DNA from 3 places in the Methylobacterium durans genome. Region 2 is predicted to be linked to each of the others. Evidence: predicted binding sites of a transcription regulator. Region 2 holds the regulator's gene; each other region holds the start of a gene.

Region 1 (7,495 bases), 560 kb from region 2:
GCAGGACTGGCTGCATCCGGCGCGAGCGGCCGCCATGGACGAGCCCGAGATGGCGCCCGTGCCCGGCCGTCATCGCTTCCAGGATCACCCCCGTCTCGCCGTGCCGGCGCAGGCCGATCACGAAGGCGTCGTCGCTCCAGTGCATGGGAGACAGATAAGCATCCGGACGCGAAAATGTGAGCGCCCGAACCGGTTTGATGGTTGCGCCGGCAACGGTATCGTCGCCGTTCGCCGGAGGCGAGCGCTCGTGATTGAAGATCATCCCACCGCCCATCTCGGCGCCGCCCTGGCCCTCTTCTGGCTCGGCGGCTGCACGGGCGCGTCGAGGCCACCGATCGCCGCGACGGAGGCGGTGCCGGCGGGCTTTCGGGAGCGCGTCGCGGCCGTGGCGCTCGCCCAAGTGCCATTCGGCGCCGTCTCGCTCCTGCCCGTCTCCTTCGAGAAGAGCCGCATCGCCGGCCCCTTCGAGGATGGCGGGCGCACCCTCTACTGCGTGACGAGCCGGATGCGGGGGCGCAGCCTCCTCGGCACCGAGCGCGCGAAGGTCGTGATCCGGGAGGAGATCGGCAGCGAGCGGCTGAGCGTGGTGCGGGACGAGCCGGAGGTCTGCGAGGGACACCGCTCGGTGCCCTTCCCCGAACTCGAAGCCTACGCGGCGCGGCGAAGCTGAGCCCGGGCTTGATCCTGCGCCGCGGCGATGGTCCCCTCGGGACCATGTCGGCCTCGAACCTCGCCCTCACCCTGGACCTAATCGCCCGCGCCCATCCCGAGCCCGTCGCGGACGATGCCACGGCGCTGCACCTCCTCACCGACGACGAATTGCGGCCCGGCCTCGCGAGCGCGGTCGGGGGCAAGCCCGGACCCGCCGACGAGATCTGGGTCTTCGCCTACGGCTCGCTGATGTGGCAGCCGGAATTCGCGGTGGCCGAGCGCCGGATCGGGCTGGTGCGGGGCTTCCACCGGCGCTTCTGCCTGCTGCAGCGGCGCTTCCGCGGCACGGTCGAGCGGCCGGGCTTCGTGCTGGCGCTCGACCGCGGCGGCACCTGCAAGGGCGTCGCCTTCCGCCTCGCGGGTACGGATCCGATGGCGACGCTGATGCCGGTCTGGCGCCGGGAGATGAAGGGCAACGGCTACGCGTCCCGCTGGCTGCCGGTCGAGACGGAGTGCGGCGTCGTCCACGCCCTCGCCTTCATCGTGAACCGCCTCGGCGACCGCTACGCGGGCCGGCTGAGCGAGCCCGAGATCGCCGAGAAGATCGCGGCGGCCTGCGGGCATCTGGGCCCCAGCGCCGAGTACCTGCTGCGCACGGCCCAGGCCTGCGCCGAACTCGGCATCCGCGACCGGCACCTGACGCGGCTGCAGGCGCTGGTGGCGGAGCGGCTGCGGGGGTGCGATGCCTGATCCCGGAGGATCGCGCGGCATGGCACACGCGTCACCTCTCCCGTCCGGGAGAGGTCGAGTCCGCAGGATGCGGACCGGGTGAGGGATGCAGGTCTGTCCGGAGCGGTCGCACCCCTCACCCCAACCCTCTCCCGAACGGGAGAGGGTGCGCGTCGTGCCTCCCGTGCCGACGGGGCGACGTCGTCGCCTGAGAAGCGGAACCCACCTCTCCCGTCCGGGAGAGGTCGAGTCCGCGGAACGCGGATCGGGTGAGGGATACAGGTCTGTCCGGAGCGGTCGCACCCCTCACCCCAACCCTCTCCCGAACGGGAGAGGGCGCGCGCAGCGCCAACCCGGCGCCCGCTCAGTTCACCTCCACCTGCACCACCCCGGGCACGGCCCGGAGGGCGCCGGCCACCTGCGGGCTCGCCTGGTACTTGCCCGGCAGCTTCACCTCCACCTCGCGCTCGCCCCCGTCGAGGATCAGGATCAGCGAGACCTCGCCCTCGCCCCGCAGGGACAGGCGCTGCTGCACGGAGCCGATCGGGCGCTCGTCGCGCAGGTAGATCCGCATGCCCTTCTGGTAGCGGGCCACTGCCTGGTCGAGGGGTTCGGCCGTCTGGATGCGGGCGCGCACGTCCTCGCCCTCCAGATTCGCCTGGAGCTGCAGCACCAGCGGGCGGCCGGGCTCCAGGATGTCCCGGTAATGGCCGAGCCCTTCCGAGAAGATGATCGCCTCGAAATGCCCGGTCTGGTCCGAGAGGGTGACGATGCCGAGCTTGTTGCCGGTCTTGGTGCGCCGCTCCGAGCGGTCGAGCACCGAGGCGGCGACGCGCCCGACGCTGGTGGAGCCGGAGCGCACAGCGCGGCAGAACTCGGCCCAGGTCTGGACGCGCAGCTTCTCCAGCAGGTGGCCGTACTCGTCGAGCGGGTGGCCGGAGAGGAAGAAGCCGATCGCGTCGTATTCCTTCTTCAGCTTCTCGGCCATCGGCCAGGGGTCATAGGCCGGGATGCGCAGGGACACGTCCGCCGAGGCGACCCCGCCGAACATGTCGGCGATGCCCGTCGTCTCGGCCTCCGCCGCCCCTTGCGCCAGCTTCATCATCGGCTCGACCGCCGCGAAGGCCCGGGCCCGGTCCGGCTCGATGCAGTCGAGGGCGCCGGCCGCGATCAGGTTCTCCAGCGTCCGCTTGTTGACGTGGCGCGGGTTGAGGCGGCGCGCGAGGCAGGCGAGGTCGCGGAACGGGCGGTTCCCGCGCGCCTCGACGATCGCCTCCACGGCCGCACGCCCGACGCCCTTGATCGCGGCCAGCGCGTAGCGGATGCGGCCCGCATCCTCGTCGACCTGGACCTCGAACACGACGCCGGACGAGTTGATCGAGGGCGGCTCGACCACGATCTTCAGGCGCTGCGCGTCCTGGCGGAATTCGGCGAGCTTGTCGGTGTTGTCGATGTCGAGGGTCATCGCGGCGGCGAGGAACTCGACGGGGTAATTCGCCTTCAGGTAGGCCGTCTGGTAGGTCAGCAGCGCGTAGGCCGCCGCGTGGCTCTTGTTGAAGCCGTAATCGGCGAACTTGGCCAGGAGATCGAAGATCTCGTCCGCCTTCGCCTTGGTCAGGCCCCGCTCCACGGATCCCTTCACGAAGCGGTCGCGCTGGGCGTCCATCTCCGCCTTGATCTTCTTGCCCATGGCGCGGCGCAGGAGGTCGGCGTCGCCGAGCGAATAGCCGGCCAGCACCTTGGCCACCTCCATCACCTGCTCCTGGTAGACGATGATGCCGAAGGTCTCCTTCAGGATCGGCTCCAGCTTCGGGTGCGGGTACCAGCTCGCCTCGTTGCCGGCGTCGCGACCGAGCTTGCGCTCGCAATAGACCGGGATGTTGGCCATCGGGCCCGGCCGGTAGAGGGCGACGAGGGCGATGATGTCCTCGAAGCGGTCGGCCTGCATCTCGCAGAGCGCCTTGCGCATGCCGGCCGATTCCACCTGGAACACGCCGACCGTCTCGCCGCGCTTCATCGGCTCGTAGGTCTTCGGGTCGTCGAGCGGCAGGCTCGCGAGGTCGACCTCGATGCCGCGCAGCTTCAGGAGGTCCGTGCAGCAGCGCAGCATGGTGAGCGTCTTGAGGCCGAGAAAGTCGAACTTCACGAGCCCCGCCTGCTCGACCCACTTCATGTTGAACTGGGTCACCCGCATGCCCGTCTTCGGGTCGCGGTAGAGGGGCACGAGCTGCTCCAGCGGCCGGTCGCCGATGACGACACCGGCGGCGTGGGTCGAGGCGTGGCGGTGCAGGCCCTCCAGCTTCTTCGAGATCTCCATGAGCCGGGCGACGATCGGCTCCTCCTCGATCGCGCTCTGGAGCTTCGGCTCGCCCTCGATCGCCTGGGCGAGCGTCACCGGGTTCGCCGGGTTCTGCGGCACGAGCTTCGTCAGCTTGTCGACCTGCCCGTAGGGCATCTCCAGCACGCGGCCGACGTCCCGCAGCACGCCGCGGGCGAGCAGCGTGCCGAAGGTGATGATCTGGGCGACCTGCGCATGCCCGTAGCGCTCCTGCACGTACTGGATGACGCGCTCGCGGCCCTCCACGCAGAAGTCGATGTCGAAATCCGGCATCGAGACGCGCTCGGGGTTGAGGAAGCGCTCGAACAGCAGGCCGAACCGGAGCGGGTCGAGGTCGGTGATGAGGAGCGACCACGCGACGAGGGAGCCGGCGCCCGAGCCGCGGCCCGGCCCGACCGGGATGTCGTGGTCCTTGGCCCACTTGATGAAGTCCGAGACGATCAGGAAGTAGCCCGGGAACTTCATCTTGACGATGACGTCGAGCTCGAAGGCGAGGCGCTCCCGGTAGACGTCCTCCGACATGCCCGGCGCGGTGCCGTGCTGCTTCAGGCGCAGCTCCAGCCCGGCCTCGGCCTGGCGCCGCAGCTCCGCCGGCTCGTCGAGGGCGATGACCTCGGCGACCGCGTTCGCGGCCTCGGCGCGGGCCTCCGCCGTCCCGGCGAGCGCGGCCTCCCTGTCGGCGGCGGCGACGCTGCCGAAATTCGGCAGGATCGGCTTGCGGGTGCGCACCCTATAGGCGCAGCGCATGGCGATCTCGACGGTGGCCGAGAGCGCATCCGGCAGGTCGCGGAACAGCTCCGCCATCTCGGCGCGGGTCTTGAAGGCGTGGCGCGGCGTCAGGCGCCGGCGGCGCTCGTCCGAGACGAGGCGGCCTTCCGCGATGGCGAGCAGCGCGTCGTGCGCCTCGTAATCGCCGGTCTTGCCGAAGAAGGGCTCGTTCGTTGCGGCGATGGGGAGCCCGTGGCGTTCGGCGAGGCGCAACAATTCGCGCTCGACCCGGCGCTCGTCGTCGAGCCCGTGGCGCTGCAACTCGACGTAGAGCCGATCCTCGCCGAAGGCCGCCAGGAGCTGCCCGAGACGCGCGGACGCAAGTTCAGGGCGGCCGGCGCGCAACGCCAGGTCGAGCGGACCGGTCGCGCCGCCGGTGATCGCGATCAACCCGTCGACGTCGTGTTTGAGATCGCTCGCCGAGACCCGCGGCGCCTCGCCGAGCGGCCCGTCGAAATAGGCGCGGCTCGCCAGCCGCAGCAGGTTGCCGTAGCCCGCCTCGTCCTGGGCCAGGATGACGATGTTGCAAGCGGGCACGCTCAGGCGGGCCAGCGGGTCCGGCGCCTCGAAGGCGACCGAGAGCTGCATGCCGGCGATCGGCTGGATGCCGGAACCCGCCGCCTTCTCGGAAAACTCCAACGCGCCGAACAGGTTGTTGGTGTCGGTCAGCGCCAGGGCGGGCTGCCGGTCGGCGATGGCCGCCTTCACGAGGTCGCCGACCTTGAAGGCGCCCTCGAGCAGGGAATAGGACGAGTGAACGTGGAGGTGGACGAATCCGACCTCCCTGAGCTGGCGCGCCATGACCGACCTTGTTCGTGGTCGGCCAGGATTCCGGCTCGGGCTTAAGGTGTCATCCGCAAAGGCGGGGCTCTTCGCAGATGTCCACCGCCATGTGCCCTCCGGGCATCACCGGCCCCGCCGATCCGCCCGAAACCGCACCTCACGCGCGCTTTCCTGTGGGCGGCACCCGTGGGGCGGGAACTTTTCGCGAACGGAGAGGGGCCGTTAATGCAGCGGCGCCAAGGCTACGGCCCAGAGCGCCACCGCGCTCGACAGGAGCCCGAAGGCCGTGAACTCGATCAGCCCCGTCAGGACGTTCCGCTTCGTGCTCGTCGCGTGCATCTGCGCCTCCTTCTGATGGCCTGAGTTTTGTTCCTGTTTTGTTCTAAGTAAAGCGGGGATAGCGGGCAGACGCGCGGGGTGGTTAGCAGAAGGTTAAACGTCCGAGACCGCCTGGCTCGGGCGGCGCGCCGGTTTAATCTCTTCAGGCCAGCTGTTCGATCAGCCCGTCTCGGATCGTGACCCGCCGGTCCATGCGGGCGGCGAGGTCGAGGTTGTGGGTCGCGATCAGCGCGGCGAGACCGGAGGCCCGCACCAGCGCCGTCAGGATCGAGAAGACGTGGTCGGCCGTGTGCGGGTCGAGGTTGCCGGTCGGCTCGTCGGCCAGCAGCAGGCGCGGGCCGTTGGCGACCGCGCGGGCGATGGCGACGCGTTGCTGCTCGCCGCCGGACAACTCGGCCGGGCGGTGCTGCAGGCGGTCCTTGAGGCCGAGGAAGCTCAGGAGCTCGGCCGCCCGCGCCTTCGCTTCGGCCCGCGACAGGCCGCGGATGAGCTGGGGCATCACCACGTTCTCCTGCGCCGAGAACTCGGGCAGCAGGTGGTGGAACTGGTAGACGAAGCCCATCTCCTCACGGCGCAGCCGCGTGCGCTCGCCATCCCCATCGCGGCGGTGGGCTGGCCGCCGATATAGACCTCGCCGCCGTCCGGCTTCTCGAGGAGGCCGGCGACGTGCAGGAGCGTCGACTTGCCGGCACCCGAAGGGGCCACCAGGGCGACGAGCTCGCCCGGCCAGATCGCGAGGTCGGCGCCCCGCAGGATCTCGAGGGCGCCCTCGGCCTGCGGGTAGCGCCGCTCCACGCGGGCGAAGAACAGGGCCGGCACCGGCTGCGCGCCGGCGGGCTCGGGCGTCGTACTCATGACCGTGACCCCTCTCGCGCCTCAGCCGTACCGCAACGCCAGGACCGGATCGAGCCGGGCGGCGCGCCAGGAGGGATAGAGCGTCGCGGCGAGCGACAGCAGGAATGCGGTGATGACGACCACCGTGATCTCGGTGGCGTTCATCTCGGCCGGGATCTCGGCGAGGAAGCGCACGGTCGGGTCCCAGGCGGAGGGGAAAAGGAAGCGCTGGATCGGCTTGATGTTGAGCGTGATCAGGATGCCGAGCCCGAGGCCCGAGAGCGTGCCCACGAGGCCGATCAGCGCGCCGTTGATCAGGAACACCCGCATCACGGTGCCGGGCGTGGCCCCCATGGTGCGCAGGATCGCGATGTCGCTCGACTTGTCGCGCACCAGCAGGATCAGGCCGGAGATGATGTTGAGCGTCGCCACCACCACGATCAGGCTGAGGATCAGGAACATCACGTTCCGCTCCACCTCCAGGGCGCCGAAGAAGGTGCGGTTGCGCTGGCGCCAATCGGTCAGGAGCACCGGACGCTCGGCCGCCATCTCCAGGGGCTCGCGCATCTCGGCGACTGCGTCGGCGTTGTCGAGGTAGATCTCGATGAGGCTGACGTCGCCCTCGCGGTTGAAGAAGGCTTGCGACTCGGCGAGCGGCATGAACACGAAGGTCGCGTCGAACTCCGTCATGCCGATCTCGAACACCGCCTTGACGGTGTAGGCCTTGGTGCGCGGTGCCGTGCCGAAGGGCGTGGTCGCCCCCTTCGGGGTCGAGAGGGTGATCTGGTCGCCGGCCTGGAGCCCGAGGGATTCCGCGAGACGCCGGCCGATCGCGACGCCTGCCCCGTCGTCGAAGCCGTTGAGCGTGCCGCCGCGCAGGTTCTTGGAGATTGCGGCGATGCCGTCGAGGTCCTGCTCGCGCACGCCGCGCACCAGCACGCCGCTGCCTCCGTAGGGTGAGGAGGCGAAGGCCTGCCCCTCGACGAGGGGAATGGCCGCGCGCACGCCCGCGACCTTCGAGAGGCGGTCCGAGAGGTCGGTGTAGTCGGTGAA
Region 2 (7,495 bases):
GATGATGAAATATCCGTCGATGAGCGCGCGAATTTCCTGGTTCGTCGCCCGGCGCTCAGGCGTGTTCGCGAGCGCAGTCAGCTTGTCCATCGCGGCGAGGGCCGAGATCTTGGCCTTGTCCTGGCGCGACTTGTAGCTCGCGATCCTCCCGGAGTCGCTCTCGATGATGATGTTGCGGTTCTGGAGCGCTGTCTCCGTGACGTCCGCCGCGACGCGGAGGATGTTCTCCTGCCGCGCCACTTGGACGTCGATGAGGCCATCGATCTGCTGGGCCAGGCCGGCGAGCGCGTGCCACGCGAACACGACGAGGCCGAGCGTGACGACCAGCGAGATGGCGAGTGGGATCGCGATCTTGCCCAACAGCTTCACATTGTCCAAGCCCCGCATGTCCGCCTCTCCTGATGCCCCAACGTCCTGCTACCGATTTGGAACGATGTTGGTTTAGAGAGGCTTAAATTTCCGTATTAGCCGACACGCTGATCAGTATTGATTGCATTGCAGCATGATTTATTGTCTGTTTTTGATCATCTTCTGTCTGTCAGAACCTAAATTGCGCGCAATATGCTCAAATGATCGCCGCCGGGCATAACGCTGCAACCGCGAGGCCGCGCAGCGACCACACTTGACCGGCGCGGCCTCAGGCCCCAATCCCGGAGCCATGAAGCCGGCCGCGCAATCCGACGTCCTCGTGATCGACAATTACGATTCGTTCACCTGGAACCTCGTGCACCTGATCGGGCCGCTCTGCGGCTCGATCTCGGTGGTGCGCAACGACGCGCTCGGCGTCGCGGAGGTCCGGGCGCGCAAGGCCGACGCGGTGATCCTGTCGCCGGGCCCCTGCACGCCGAACGAGGCGGGCATCTGCCTTGACGTGATCCGCGAACTCTCCGCCGAGACGCCGATCTTCGGCGTCTGCCTCGGCCTGCAGGCGATCGGGCAGGCCTTCGGCGGCGATGTCGTGCGCGCGCCCGCGCCGATGCACGGCAAGGTCTCTACGATCGAGCACGGGGCAGGCGGCGTCTTCCGCGGCATCAACGGGCCGCTCCAGGCCACGCGCTACCACTCCCTCGTCGTCGATCGGGCCGGCTGCCCCGACGATCTCGCCGTGACGGCCGAGGCCGATGGGCTGATCATGGGGCTGGAGCACCGGACACGGCCGGTCCACGGCGTGCAGTTCCACCCCGAGAGCATCCTCTCGCAGCACGGGACGCAGATCCTGCGCAACTTCCTGGAGATAGCCGCGGCCTGGAACGCGGAGCGTGACAAGCACGCGAACGACGTGCATTGACGCTGCAGACCGGGACGCGCCGACGCGCGGCGCGCCGGCATCGACAGACCGCGTCCGGCGCATGGAATCCTTCAAGCATCCCCTGGCCAAGGCCGCTTCCGGGCAGTCCTTGAGCCGCGACGAGGCGCGCGCCGCCTTCGACGATCTCCTCTCCGGCGAGGTGACGCCGGTGCAGGCGGCGGCCTTCCTCGTCGCCCTGAAAGTCCGCGGCGAGACGGTCGAGGAGATCACGGGCGCCGTCGAGGCGATGCGGGCCCGGATGGTCCCGGTGTCCTCCGTCGCGGGCGCCGTCGACATCGTCGGCACCGGCGGCGACCATTCGGGCAGCTACAACGTCTCGACGCTGGCGGCGATCGTCACGGCCGCCTGCGGCGTGCCGGTCGCCAAGCACGGCAACCGGGCCGCCACCTCGCGCTCGGGCGCCGCGGACGTGCTGGCCTCCCTCGGCGTGAAGCTCGGCCTCGATCCGGAGGGCCTCGGCCGCTGCCTCGATCAGGCCGGCCTCTGCTTCATGTTCGCGCAGACGCACCACGGCGCCATGCGCCACGTCGCGCCCGTGCGCTCGCAATTGCCGGTCCGCACCATCTTCAACCTGCTCGGCCCCCTCTCGAACCCGGCGGGCGTCACCCGCCAGCTTCTCGGGGTCTCGACGCCGGACTGGGCGGAGCCGCTGACCCAGGTGCTCTCGGCCCTCGGCAGCCGCCGGGTCTGGACCGTGCACGGCTCGGACGGGCTCGACGAGATCACCGTGACGGGTCCGACCGCGGTAGTGGCCCTGGAGGACGGGCACATCACGCGCTTCCGCATCGATCCCCGCGAGGTCGGGCTGCCGCTCGCGACCCTGGAGGATCTGCGCGGGGGCGATCCCGACCACAATGCCCGCGCGCTCGGCACCGTCCTCGACGGCGCCCGCAACGCCTACCGGGACATCGCCGTTCTCAATGCTGGGGCCGGCCTCGTGGTCGCGGGGGCCGCCTCGACGCTCGCCGAGGGCGTCGCGCGCGCCGACGCGGCCATCGCCAGCGGGGCGGCACGGGCCACGCTCGCCCGCCTCGTCGAGGTTTCGAACGCCTGAGGGATGCCGATGTCCGAGACCGCAACCACGGGCGCGACGGGACAGACCGTCCTGGCCCGGATCGAGGCCTACAAGCGGCGGGAGATCGCCGAGGCGAAGCTGCGCGTCTCCGAATCGGAACTGGAGGCGCGCGCCGCCGCTCAGACCCCGCCGCGGGGCTTCGCGGACGCGATCGGCGCCCACATCGCGGCCGGACGTTCCGCCCTCATCGCGGAGGTGAAGAAGGCCTCGCCCTCGAAGGGGCTGATCCGGGCCGATTTCGACCCGGCGACGCTCGCGGCCGCCTACGAAGCCGGCGGCGCGACCTGCCTCTCGGTGCTCACCGACGAGCCCTCGTTCCAGGGCCGCCCCGACTATCTCGTGGAGGCGCGGGCCGCCTGTACCCTGCCGGTGCTGCGCAAGGACTTCATGTTCGAGCCCTATCAGGTGCTCGAGGCGCGGGCCTGGGGCGCCGATTGCGTGCTCGCGATCATGGCCTGCCTCGACGACGAGGAGGCTTCGACGATCGTCGAGACGGCGCACGACCTCGGCATGGACGTGCTGGTGGAGGTGCACGATGCCGAGGAGCTGGAGCGGGCGATCCCCCTCGGCACGCGCCTCATCGGCATCAACAACCGCAACCTGAAGACTTTCGAGGTCTCGTTCGACACCGCGATCCGCCTCGCGCCCGGAATCCCGAAGGATCGCATCCCCGTGGCCGAGAGCGGCATCGCCGGCCACGCGGACGTCGTCCGCCTCGCGGAGAACGGCCTCCACACGGTGCTCGTAGGCGAGAGCCTGATGCGGCAGGCGGACCTGACCCGGGCGACCCGCGACCTCCTGTTCGGCGAGACGGCGTGATCCGGACCAGCCCATGACCGGCCTCACCCATCTCGACGCCACCGGCGCGGCCAACATGGTCGACGTCACCGACAAGGCCGCGACCACCCGCACGGCGCTCGCCGAAGGGGCCGTGGTGATGCTGCCCGAGACGCTCAGGCTCATCCGCGAGGGCGATGCCAAGAAGGGCGATGTCATCGGCACCGCGCGGCTTGCCGGCATCATGGCGGCCAAGCGCACGCACGAGTTGATCCCGCTCTGCCACCCGCTCCTGCTCTCGAAGGTCCACGTGACCTGCGAGGCCGACGACGCGCTCCCCGGCCTTCGCCTCACCGCGGAGGTGCGCGTGCAGGGCCCGACCGGCGTCGAGATGGAGGCGCTGACCGCGGTCTCGGTCGCCTGCCTGACGGTCTACGACATGGTGAAGGCGGTCGACCGCGGCATGCGTATCGAGGGCATCCGGCTGCTGGCCAAGGACGGCGGCCGATCGGGCAGCTACCGCGCGGACGCGGAGGCCGGCGCGTGAGCGGGCTCCTGCCCGTCGCGGAGGCGCTGGAACGCATCCTCGCGAGCGTGGCCCGGCCCGTCGAGGCCGAGCGCGCCGGGATCGCGGCCGCCGCCGGGCGAACCCTCGCGGAGCCGGTGGCGGCGCAGCGCACCCAGCCGCCCTTCCCGGCCTCCGCGATGGACGGCTACGCCGTGCGCGCCGCCGACCTCGACAGCGTCCCGGCCCGGCTGCGTCTCGTCGGCACGAGCGCGGCGGGCCACGGTCATGCCGGCCGGATCGGTCCGGGGGAGGCCGTGCGCATCTTCACGGGCGCGCCCGTGCCGGAGGGCGCGGACGCGATCCTGATCCAGGAGGATGCGGAGGCCGAGGGCGACAGCGTGATCGCGCGGGAGCGCGTGGCGGCCGGCCGCTTCGTGCGCCCCGCCGGGCTCGATTTCCGCGCGGGCGAAGCGCTGCTCCAGGCCGGCGACAGCCTCGACGCGCGCCGCCTCGCGCTGGCGGCGGCGGCGGGTCACGGGGAGGTTTCGGTGCGCCGTCGACCCCGCGTCGCCATCCTCGCCACCGGCGACGAGCTGGTGGCGCCGGGGGCGCCGGCGGCCTGGGACCAGATCGTCGCCTCGAACGCGCTCGCGCTCGCCGCGCTCGCCCGCGCCGCGGGCGCCGAGCCGATCGACCTCGGCATCGCGGGCGATAGCCTGCCGGCGCTGGAGGACGCGATCCGCCGCGCGCGGGAGGCCCGCGCCGACCTCTTCGTGACGCTCGGCGGCGCCTCCGTCGGCGATCACGATCTTGTCCAATCGGCGCTCGCCCGCGAGGGGCTGGAGCTCGGCTTCTGGCGCGTCGCGCTGCGACCCGGCAAGCCGCTGATGCACGGCCGGCTCGGCGAGATGCTGGTGATCGGGCTGCCCGGCAACCCGGTCTCGGCCATCGTCTGCGGGATGCTCTTCGTGGTGCCGGCGATCCGCGCGCTCCTCGGCGATCCGCGGGCCGGCGCCGACCGCAGCGAGCCGGCGATCCTCGGGCGCGCGCTTCCGCGAAACGACGGCCGGGCCGACTACATGCGGGCGCGCCTCGACACCGCGCCCGACCGGCTCCCCGTCGCACATCCCGAGACGCGACAGGATTCGTCGATGCTCTCGGTTCTCGGTCAGGCCGAGGCGCTCCTCGTCCGCCCGCCGCACGCGCCCGCGGCCGAGGCCGGCGAATCCTGCCGCATCATCCGGCTCGACCGGGGCATTCTCTGATCTCATCAGTATCGCCAAGCTGCGCTTGCGGAACACTTGCGGAACGTTTAACCTGTTCGCGCTTTGTTTCCGCGACCGCACGCCGCGTCGCCTCCGAGAGATGAGTCTGCCCCATGCTGACGCGTAAACAGCTGGATCTGCTCCGTTTCATCCAGCAGCGGATGCGCGAGAGCGGCGTCCCCCCGTCCTTCGACGAGATGAAGGATGCCCTCGACCTCAAATCGAAATCCGGCATCCATCGGCTCATCACCGCACTCGAGGAGCGCGGGTTCCTCCGCCGTCTGCCGAACCGGGCCCGGGCGATCGAGGTGATCCGCATGCCGGAGAGCCTGGGTCAGGCCGCCACCGGCACGGGCAGCGAGGTGCGCCGCTTCACGCCGAGCGTCGTCGAGGGCGGGCGCGCGCGGGCACCGGCCGCCAAGATGCCGATGACGCAGGCGACCGACGAGAACGGGCGCGCCCTGACCATCCCCGTGATGGGGCGGATCGCGGCCGGCACGCCGATCTCGGCGATCCAGAACCAGAGCGCGTCCATCACGCTCTCGCCGGACTTCCTGGCGGGCGGCGAGCATTACGCGCTCGAAGTGCGCGGCGATTCGATGGTCGAGGCCGGCATCCTCGACGGCGACCTCGTCGTGATCCGCAAGCAGGACACGGCCAATACCGGCGACATCATCGTGGCGCTGATCGACGACGAGGAGGCGACGCTGAAGCGCCTGCGCCGCCGCGGCTCCTCCATCGCACTCGAAGCCGCGAACCCGGCCTACGAGACCCGCGTGCTCGGGCCCGACCGGGTCCGCATCCAGGGCCGCCTCGTCAGCCTCGTGCGTCGCTACTGAAGGGATTCGGCTCCGGACTCCGGCGCCGCGTCCGCTTCCTCGGAGGCGGCCTCATCGGGACGTTGCCGCAGGACGGCGGGGCTCGGCTGAGCCGGACGTGACGCGAGGGGCCGCCACGGCAGCGAGCGTGCGGTCTCACGGGCGCCGGAGACCACTGGGCCCGATGCGTCCAGGCGGATCGCCACGGCGCCCGAGCGCGCGAGCGCGGCGCGATCGATGACGAGGCCGGCCGCGCAGCCCGCCGGGGCGCTGTGCGGGGTGATGAGGATGTCCGCCCGCGCGCAATCCTCGGGCAGCGCCCGCTTGTCACGCGCGAGCGCGACCTGCCGCCCGTCGAACGCCCTCAAGGTGCAGCCGAGCCGGTCGCAGGTTGCCCCTTCCCCGGCCTCGGAGGCTCTGCGCGCGTCGCCGTCCGCCTTCAGCCACTGTTCGAGGACGAAGGACGAGGGCCGGCCGAGGGCAATGAGGCGGCCGCTGCCCCCCCGAACCGCCGCTCCCCGGCCCTCCCGGTCGATGAAGATGTCGTGGCGCTCGGGCGCTGCCGCCGTGAGGAGCCCGAGCGCGACCGGGACGATCGCGATCCGGCGCAGGCGCGAGACGGGCAGGACCGCGACGAGGAGGCCGAGGGTCAGCAGAGCCAGGCCGCCGACCCCGAAGGCCGGCACCACGATCGTGGCCTGCCCGAAGCCACCGATCCAGCCGGAGATCGCGAGCATCCCGCGGACCGCCTGCCCCATCAGCCACCAGACCGGCTGATCGAGGGCAAACGGGTAGGCGAGGATGCCGAGCACGGCGGCTGGCATCACGGCCAGCGAGACGAGGGGCAAGGTCAGCGCGTTGCCGACGAGGCCGAAGGGCTGGATCGTCTGGAAATGGAAGGTGGCGAAGGGCGCCGTCGCGATCTGCGCCACCAGCGTGGTGAGCAGAGTACCGAAGACGGCCGTCGATGCGAGGCCGATCGCACGCCCCGCAAGGCCGTCGCCTGCACGCCGCAACAACCGGCCATCGATGAAGCGCGCGCAGGCGGTCAGCCCCGCCACTGCCCCGAACGACATCTGGAAGCTCGGGCCGAGCAGGGCCTCCGGCTCGCGCGCGAGCGCCACGAAGGCCGCCAGCGCGAGGTTGCGCATGTTCAACGCCGGCCGATCGACCAGGATGGCGCCGAGCATGATCAGGGTCATGATGAGAGCCCGCTCGGCGGCGACGTCCCAGCCGGAGAACGCGCAATAGGCGGTGACGCCCGTCATCGCGAAACCGGCGGCGATCTTCTTGATCGGCCACAGCAGGGCGAGATGCGGGACGAGCGCCAGCGCGGAGCGCACCAGCCAGAACACGACCCCGGCGGCCAGCACCATGTGGAGGCCGGAGATCGAGACGACATGGTAGATCCCGGCGGCCCGCAGCACGTCGTTCGTCTCGGGCGCGATGAGCCCGCGCTTGCCCGTCACCAGCGCCGCCGCGACGGCGCCCGCCTGCCCGCCATTCGCGTCGGTGATGCGCCGCGTCAGCGCGTTGCGCGCCCCGTCGATGGCGGCCGAGAGGCGCAGGGCCGGCGGCACCGGCTCGGGCGCCGGCCGCACCTCGATCGCCCCGAGAAGGGAACCCACGGCGCCGATGCCGCGGAAGAAGGCGTCGCGCCCGAAATCGTAGCCGCCCGGGCGGGCCGGTTCCGGGGGCGGCAGCAGGCGGGCCTTGGCCGCGATGAAATCGCCGGGCTTGAGC
Region 3 (7,495 bases), 2.6 Mb from region 2:
TGCCGCGTTGCAACAGCCGTGGATCCGGAGAGCATCGTGCGCGTTACTGACCGCTCCGCACCGGCCCCGGTGCCGCCGCCCAGCAAAATAACGCAGAATGCTCAAGCTCTTGCCGGAATCCGCTCATTCGGGATGAATGCGCAAGCACGACGAGGCGATTGGGAAAGGTGCGGCTCCGGACGAGCCGCTGGAGCCCCAGGTTGGGGACAGGCTGGGGATAGGAGCGGGGTCAATTCCGTGTCCGCGCCCCTTGTCGAATCGACGGGGCGGGCGGGACCACCGGACGAATCGCGGCCCTTCCCGCCTAGCTCGCACGACCGGATGGGCGCCCTCGATCGGCTCCGGGCGCGTGGCCCGGAATCCGGGTCACTCGGCCGCGGCGCGGCGGCCCGGGGCCGGCTCGGTCGCGGGGCGGCGGGCCAGGACGTCGCGCAGGAAGCGGCCGGTGTGGCTCGCGGTCGATTCCGCGATCTGCTCGGGAGTTCCTTCGGCCACGACGACGCCGCCGCCGTCGCCGCCCTCGGGGCCCATGTCGATCACCCAGTCGGCGGTCTTGATGACCTCGAGGTTGTGCTCGATCACCACGACGGTGTTGCCCTGGTCCACGAGTTCGTGGAGCACCTCCATCAGCTTGGCGACGTCGTGGAAGTGCAGGCCGGTGGTCGGCTCGTCGAGGATGTAGAGGGTGCGGCCCGTCGCGCGCTTGGCGAGTTCCTTCGAGAGCTTCACGCGTTGCGCCTCGCCGCCCGAGAGGGTCGTCGCCTGCTGGCCGACATGGACGTAGTGCAGGCCGACGCGGGCCAGCGTCTCCATCTTCTCGCGGATCGAAGGCACCGCCCTGAACAGGTCGGCCGCCTCCTCGACGGTCATGTCGAGGACGTCGGCGATCGAATTGCCGCGGTATTTCACCTCCAGCGTCTCGCGATCGTAGCGGCGGCCCTTGCAGACGTCGCAGGTGACGTAGACGTCGGGCAGGAAGTGCATCTCGATCTTGATGACGCCGTCGCCCGAGCAGGCCTCGCAGCGCCCACCCTTCACGTTGAACGAGAAGCGCCCCGCCTGGTAGCCGCGGGCCTTGGCCTCGGGAAGGCCCGCGAACCAGTCGCGAATCGGCGTGAAGGCGCCGATATAGGTGGCCGGGTTCGAGCGCGGCGTGCGCCCGATCGGCGACTGGTCGATGTCGATGACCTTGTCGAGGTGCTCCAGCCCTTCCAGCCGCTCGTAGGGGGCCGGGTGCTCCAGGGCCCCGTTCAGCTTCTTGGCCACCGCCTTGTAGAGCGTGTCGATCACGAGGGTCGACTTGCCGCCGCCCGAGACGCCGGTGATGCAGGTGAAGGTGCCGAGCGGCACTTCGACGGACACGTTCTTGAGGTTGTTGCCCCGCGCGCCGACGAGCTTCAGCTTGCCCTTGCGCGCCTTGCGGCGAGCGGAGGGCGTCCGCACCGTCATCGCGCCGGTCAGGTACTTGGCGGTGAGGGAGGCCGGATTGCGCAGCACCTCTTCGGGCGTGCCCTGCGCGATGATTTCCCCGCCGTGGATGCCCGCTCCGGGCCCGACATCGACCACGTAATCGGCCTGCAGGATCGCGTCCTCGTCGTGCTCCACGACGATCACCGAGTTGCCGAGGTCGCGCAGGCGCTTCAGCGTGCCGAGCAGCCGCTCGTTGTCGCGCTGGTGCAGACCGATCGAGGGCTCGTCCAGGACGTAGAGGACGCCCGTCAACCCCGAGCCGATCTGCGAGGCCAGCCGGATGCGCTGGCTCTCGCCGCCGGAGAGCGAGCCGGAGCCGCGGGCCAGCGTCAGGTATTCGAGGCCGACATCGATCAGGAAGGTGAGCCGGTCGCGGATCTCCTTGAGGATCCGCACCGCGATCTCGTTCTGCTTGCGGTTGAGCTTGTCGGGAAGCTCCGAGAACCAGCGATGCGCCTCACGCACCGAGAGCGCGGTGACCTCGCCGACATCCTGCATTCCCACCTTGACGGCGAGTGCCTCGGGCTTCAGCCGCTTGCCACCGCAGGATTCGCACGGGGTCTCGCCCATGAAGCGGCCGATCTCCTCGCGGGAGGCGTCGCTCTCCGTCTCCTTGTAGCGGCGCTCCAGGTTCGGGATCACGCCCTCGAAGGGCTTGTTCACCGCGTAGGCACGCATCCCGTCATTGTAGTCGAACCGGATCGACTGCCGGCCGGAGCCGTACAGGATCACAAGCCGCGCCTCCTCCGGCAAGTCGCCCCAGGGCACGGTCGTCTTGAACCCGTAATGCCTGGCGAGGGCGTCGAGCGTTTGCCCGTAATAGGGCGAGGTCGATTTCGCCCAGGGCGCGATGGCGCCGCGCTTGAGGCTCAGCCCCGCATCCGAGATGACGAGTTCGGGGTCGATCCGCATCTCGTGGCCGATACCGCCGCAGGTCGGGCAGGCGCCGAACGGGTTGTTGAACGAGAACAGGCGCGGCTCGATCTCGGCGATCGTGAAGCCCGATACCGGGCAGGCGAAGCGCGACGAGAAGGTGATCGGCTCGGGCGTCTCGCCCTCGGGCGCGTCGGCGAACTCGATCAGCGCGACGCCGTCGGCGAGTTCCAGCGCCGTCTCGAAGGATTCGGCGAGCCGCGAGCCGATGTCGTCGCGCACCACGATCCGGTCGACCACCACGTCGATGTCGTGCTTGAGCTTCTTGTCGAGCTTCGGCACGTCGTCGATCGGGACCATCTCGCCGTCGATGCGCAGGCGCTGGAACCCCTTCTTCTGGAACTCGGCGATCTCCTTGCGGTACTCGCCCTTGCGGCCGCGGACGACGGGCGCGAGCAGGTAGAGGCGGGTCTTCTCGGGCATAGCCAGCACCCGGTCCACCATCTGGCTCACCGTCTGGCTCTCGATCGGGAGGCCCGTCGCCGGCGAATAGGGGATGCCGACCCGCGCCCACAGGAGGCGCATGTAGTCGTAGATCTCGGTCACCGTGCCGACCGTCGAGCGCGGATTCTTCGACGTCGTCTTCTGCTCGATCGAGATCGCCGGCGAGAGCCCGTCGATCTGGTCGACGTCGGGCTTCGACATCATCTCCAGGAACTGGCGGGCGTAGGCCGAAAGCGATTCGACGTAGCGGCGCTGCCCTTCCGCGTAGATCGTGTCGAAGGCGAGCGAGGACTTGCCGGAGCCGGACAAGCCCGTGAACACCACGAGCTTGTCGCGCGGGATCGTCAGATCGACGTTCTTCAGGTTGTGCTCTCGGGCGCCGCGCACCGAGATCACCCGGGTGTCGCGGGCCGCGTCGAACAGGGCGCCGAGCTTGGCATCCGCGGCCCCCTCGCGGGCCTGCTCCGCGGCGACCTCCTTCGCGGCGGACGGCGCCACGGCGCGGGGCTTTGCGCCGGATCGTGTGCCCGGGGCCGCTTCCTGCTTCGCGGCGATCTTCGGGGCGGCTTTGGCGCTGGCTTTTGCCATGGGCAGGCAGGTCTCTTCGCAGTCTGTCGGTCGGCGATGGGCCGAGCGCGTCCCGGCCGGCGAACCGGCCCTCGCGACGCGGGCTCGCGTCGGCAGGCCAACGCGTCAGCGGCCTCGCGTTTCGATGGAGGCACAGGATTTTGTCGGACAAGCGCAGGGCACTTCCCCGAATCCTGCATAGAACAAACACGGTACAGGCGCAAACCCGCGATCGGACCGGCCGATGCTCGGGCGCTGTCCGGATGTAGGAAGCCGGCGAGATGAACCCAACCCACCCGACGAGAACGCGTGCCCGGACCAGCTGGCGCTCCGCCAACAGTCTTCAGCGCCTTCCTGCGGAGCGCGAATGCTCAAATTTGCCTCTTTTGATCAAATGTTAAGCAGAGTTGCGAAGTGGAAACCGTGAATTTACGGCCCTTCACCGATCCAGGATGGACTGCAATCCTGGATCGGTGTCCGGCATGAGAACGGGTGGTTTCGTCGCGTCCCTGCGGGGTCGCATCCTGGCGGTGGCGCTCGCGCCCTGCCTCGCCTTCGCGATCGTGGCGGGCCTCGCGGTCACCGACCGCCTGGAGCAGCGATCCGGCATGGAAGAGCTCCAGGGTCTCGTCGGCCTCGCCTCCCGGATCAGCGCCTTCGTGCACGAGGCCCAGCGTGAGCGCGGGGCGTCCAGCCTCTTCCTCGGCTCGAAGGGCACCCAGTTCAGGACGGAGCTTGCCGCCCAGCGGACACGCACGGACGCGGCGCGGGCGGACCTCGCGGGCGCGATCTCGGAACCCGCGAGCGCGGCCTTCGGCGGGCCCCTCGCACGGCAGGCGGCGCAGTTCCGGGAGGATCTCGGGCGCCTCGACGGGGAGCGGAAGGCGATCGACACCCTCGAGCCGACCCCGCCCCAGGCGATGGCCTACTTCACCGGGCTCATCGGACAGGGGCTCGGCATGGTGGGAGAGATGTCGAAAGCCGCAGGCCACGCCGGCATCGCGAACCGCGTCGCCACCTACGCGGCCTTCCTCTCGCTGAAGGAATTCGCCGGCCAGGAGCGGGCGGCAGCCTCCGCGATCTTCGCGGGCGGCAACCTCGATCTCGCCGGGCTGAAGCGGCTGACGACGCTCGCGGCGAATCAGGGGACCTACGAGGCCCTGTTCCGCCTGCGCGCCGAGCCCGCCCAGATCGCGACCTTCGAGGCGGGCGAGGGGACGGATTCCGCCCGCGAGGTATCGCGCCTGCGCAGGCTCGTCCTCGACACGATGCCGGGCGAAGGGCTCGGCTTCCGCGACAGCCCCCTCTGGTTCAGGCTGGCCTCCCAGCGCATCGACGCGCTGAAGCGCGTCGAGGACGGCCTCACCGGAGACCTGATGGCGGCGGCCGGCGCCGTGCGGGCGCAGGCCGATCGCAGCCTCGCCCTCTGGGCCGGGGCGGGGCTCGTCACCTTCCTGCTCTCCGGCGCGCTGGCCTTCGCTCTCGGTACCGCCATCGCGCGCCCGCTGGTGCGGATGTCACGGGCGCTCACGGCGATCGGCCGGGGCGAGGAGGACGTCGCGATCCCCGAGGGCGGCCCGCGCGAGGTCCGGGCCATCGCCGCGGCGGCCGCCGAGTTCCGCGACAGCGTGCGCGAGCGGCAGCGCATCCGCGCGGAGCAGGAGCGAATGACGGCGGAGAATGCGGCCGCGCAGCGCGCGACGGCGCTCGGCCTCGCCGACGGCTTCGAGGCGCGGGTCGGCGGCATCGTCGCGGCGGTCTCCTCGGCCGCCGCCCAGCTCCAGGCCGCCGCGGACGGCATGGCGCGGGCGGCCGGCGACACGGCTTCCTTGAGCGCCCAGGTGGCCAACGCCTCGCAGGAGGCCGCCCTCTCGGCCGACACGGTCGCGGCGGCGACGGAGGAACTCTCAGCCTCCGTGCGCGAGATCGGCACCCAGGTCACCGCCTCGGCCGACCTCGCGGCCGCGGCCGAGCGCGACGCGGCGGACATGGCCGGGGAGGTGCACCGCCTCGCGGCCGCGGCCGGCAGCATCGCCCAGATCGTCGGGCTGATCTCGGACATCGCGGGCCAGACGAACCTGCTCGCGCTCAACGCCACGATCGAGGCCGCGCGCGCCGGTGAGGCGGGCCGCGGCTTCGCGGTGGTCGCGGCCGAAGTGAAGAACCTTGCCGGCCAGACGGCGCGCGCCACCGACGAGATCGCCGCCAAGGTCAATGAGATCACGGCCTCGACGACGACCTCGGTCGCGGCGATCGACGGCATCACGGGCGTGATCCAGCGTCTGGCCCGGATCGGCGGCGACATCGCGGCGGCGGTCGAGGAGCAGGGCGCGGCCACCGCCGAGATCGCCCGCACCACGGCGCAGACCTCGACCGGGACCCGCGCGGTCTCGGGCCATATCGCGGGGGTCAGCGAGGCAGCCGATACCGCGAGCGCCGGCTCGGCGCAGGTGCTCTCCGCCGCGGGGGATCTGTCGGCGCAGGCGAACGATCTGCGCGCGGCCGTGGGTAGCTTCCTCGCGACGGTGCGGGCAGCCTGAGGGGCGGGCGCGAGGACCGCGGTTCGCCGCGTCGCCTTCGCGAGGGCGAGGGCCGCCTCGCGATGGGCAGGGTGGTGATCAGCGGCGACCCGCGTCACCCGGTTCATCACGACAGACCCTCGATGGCCCCGCCGCGCGGCTCCTCGGCCGAAGGTGGACACCCGAGAGGCGCCGCGACCGGCGGCGCAGCCTACTCCGCCGCCCGAAACCCGGAGAGCGGCGCCGTCACCCGGCAGACCACACCCGCGGGCTCGTAGGCGAGGGTGACCTCGCCGCCGATCGCGCCCGCGAGCCCGCGCTCGATCAGGCGCGTGCCGAACCCCTTTCGCGAGGGGGGCGCGACCGGCGGACCGCCGCGCTCCGTCCAGGCCATGCGGATGATCGGCTCGGCGACGTCCACCGCGATGTCCCACTCCACGGCCACACGCCCCTCCGGCACTGACAGCGCGCCATATTTCGCGGCGTTGGTGGCGAGCTCGTGCATCATCAGGCTGAGCGAGAGCGCCGCCCGCGGGCCGACCTCGACCGCGGGGCCCTGCACCGCGAAGCGGCCGGGCTGGCGGTCGTCGTGGAGCGAGAGGGCTCCCGCGATCACCGCGTCGATCCCGGCACTCTCGCGCTCGCCGGTGAGCAGCAGATCGTGGGCCTTGCCGAGCGCGATCAGGCGGGCGGCGAGTGCCTCCTTCGCCGTCTCGAAATCGGGCGCGTTGCGCAGGGTCTGGGCGGCAATGGCCTGGACCATTGCGAGGGTGTTCTTGAGGCGGTGGCTCAATTCTCGGTTCAGGAGCCGCTGCTGGTCCTCGGCCTGGAGCCGGCCGAGCGCCCCCCAGACCCGGTCGGCCACCTCGCGGGCGAAGGCGATCTCGGCGGGCGCCCATCCGCGCGCCGTGTCCGCGAAGGCATGGAGCACGCCGACGAGGCTGCCCCGCTGGACGAGGGGGATCTTGAGGAGGCTGCGGATGCCGAGGTCGGCGTAGGCCTCCGCCTCCGGCGCAAGGCGCGGGTCGGCCGCGATGTCGGCCACCGCCAGGGCCTCCCCCTGCCGCAGGGCCTGCAGCGTGCGGGGGAAGCCGGTGAGGGATTGCGGTTCCCCGTCAGCGGGCGCGGGCCAGCGCGCGATGACGTGGAAGCCGCCGTCCGGCAGGTCGATGTCGCTGTAGCCGGCCTCGGACACGCCGAGCGTCCGTCCGAGGATCGCGACGGCTTCCGCCAGCAGCCCATCGCGGGAACCTGAGTCGCGGGAGGCATCGCCGAGCGCGATCAGAGCCGCCCGGCGCGCGTCGGTGAGGCGCTCCTGCGTGATATCCTCGATCATCGCCGTGGTCTGGATCGCGTCGCCGAGGACCTGCGAGACGAGGTTGACCCGGGCCCAGATCAGACGCCCGTCTGCCCGCCGGTATCGCTTCTCCAGGGTCTCCTGCATGATCTCGCCGTTGGCGAGACGCCGGTGCAGCGCGTCGCGGGCGGGGGCATCGTCCTCGGGCGTCCACTTCGCGACCGTCTGCCCGACGATGTCCTCGGGCGCAGCGCCCCAGATCTGG

What was found. The regulator LexA, encoded in region 2, represses DNA repair genes until DNA is damaged. The targets are predictions, from matches to a motif close to TGTTCNNNNTGTGTTCNG.
Region 1: a site for LexA is predicted at 5,463-5,480, ahead of dnaE (DNA polymerase III subunit alpha). Genes of this name have one in related genera too.
Region 3: a site for LexA is predicted at 3,614-3,631, ahead of uvrA (excinuclease ABC subunit UvrA). Genes of this name have one in related genera too.

Annotation. Positions count from the first base shown of each region.
Region 1 covers NZ_CP029550.1:3,104,280-3,111,774, reverse strand. The annotation lists gene recO (DNA repair protein RecO) at 1-145, opposite strand, end outside; gene DK389_RS14345 (hypothetical protein) at 248-670, shown strand; gene DK389_RS14340 (gamma-glutamylcyclotransferase) at 715-1,401, shown strand; gene dnaE (DNA polymerase III subunit alpha) at 1,745-5,287, opposite strand; partial or broken gene DK389_RS14330 (ABC transporter ATP-binding protein) at 5,751-6,463, opposite strand; gene DK389_RS14325 (lipoprotein-releasing ABC transporter permease subunit) at 6,485-7,495, opposite strand, start outside.
Region 2 covers NZ_CP029550.1:3,661,257-3,668,751, reverse strand. The annotation lists gene DK389_RS35280 (hypothetical protein) at 241-402, shown strand; gene DK389_RS16765 (anthranilate synthase component II) at 659-1,288, shown strand; gene trpD (anthranilate phosphoribosyltransferase) at 1,350-2,363, shown strand; gene trpC (indole-3-glycerol phosphate synthase TrpC) at 2,373-3,203, shown strand; gene moaC (cyclic pyranopterin monophosphate synthase MoaC) at 3,217-3,708, shown strand; gene DK389_RS16745 (molybdopterin molybdotransferase MoeA) at 3,705-4,934, shown strand; gene lexA (transcriptional repressor LexA) at 5,048-5,773, shown strand; gene DK389_RS16735 (ComEC/Rec2 family competence protein) at 5,767-7,495, opposite strand, start outside.
Region 3 covers NZ_CP029550.1:6,228,724-6,236,218, reverse strand. The annotation lists gene uvrA (excinuclease ABC subunit UvrA) at 367-3,435, opposite strand; gene DK389_RS29225 (methyl-accepting chemotaxis protein) at 3,897-5,954, shown strand; gene DK389_RS34740 (PAS domain-containing protein) at 6,145-7,495, opposite strand, start outside.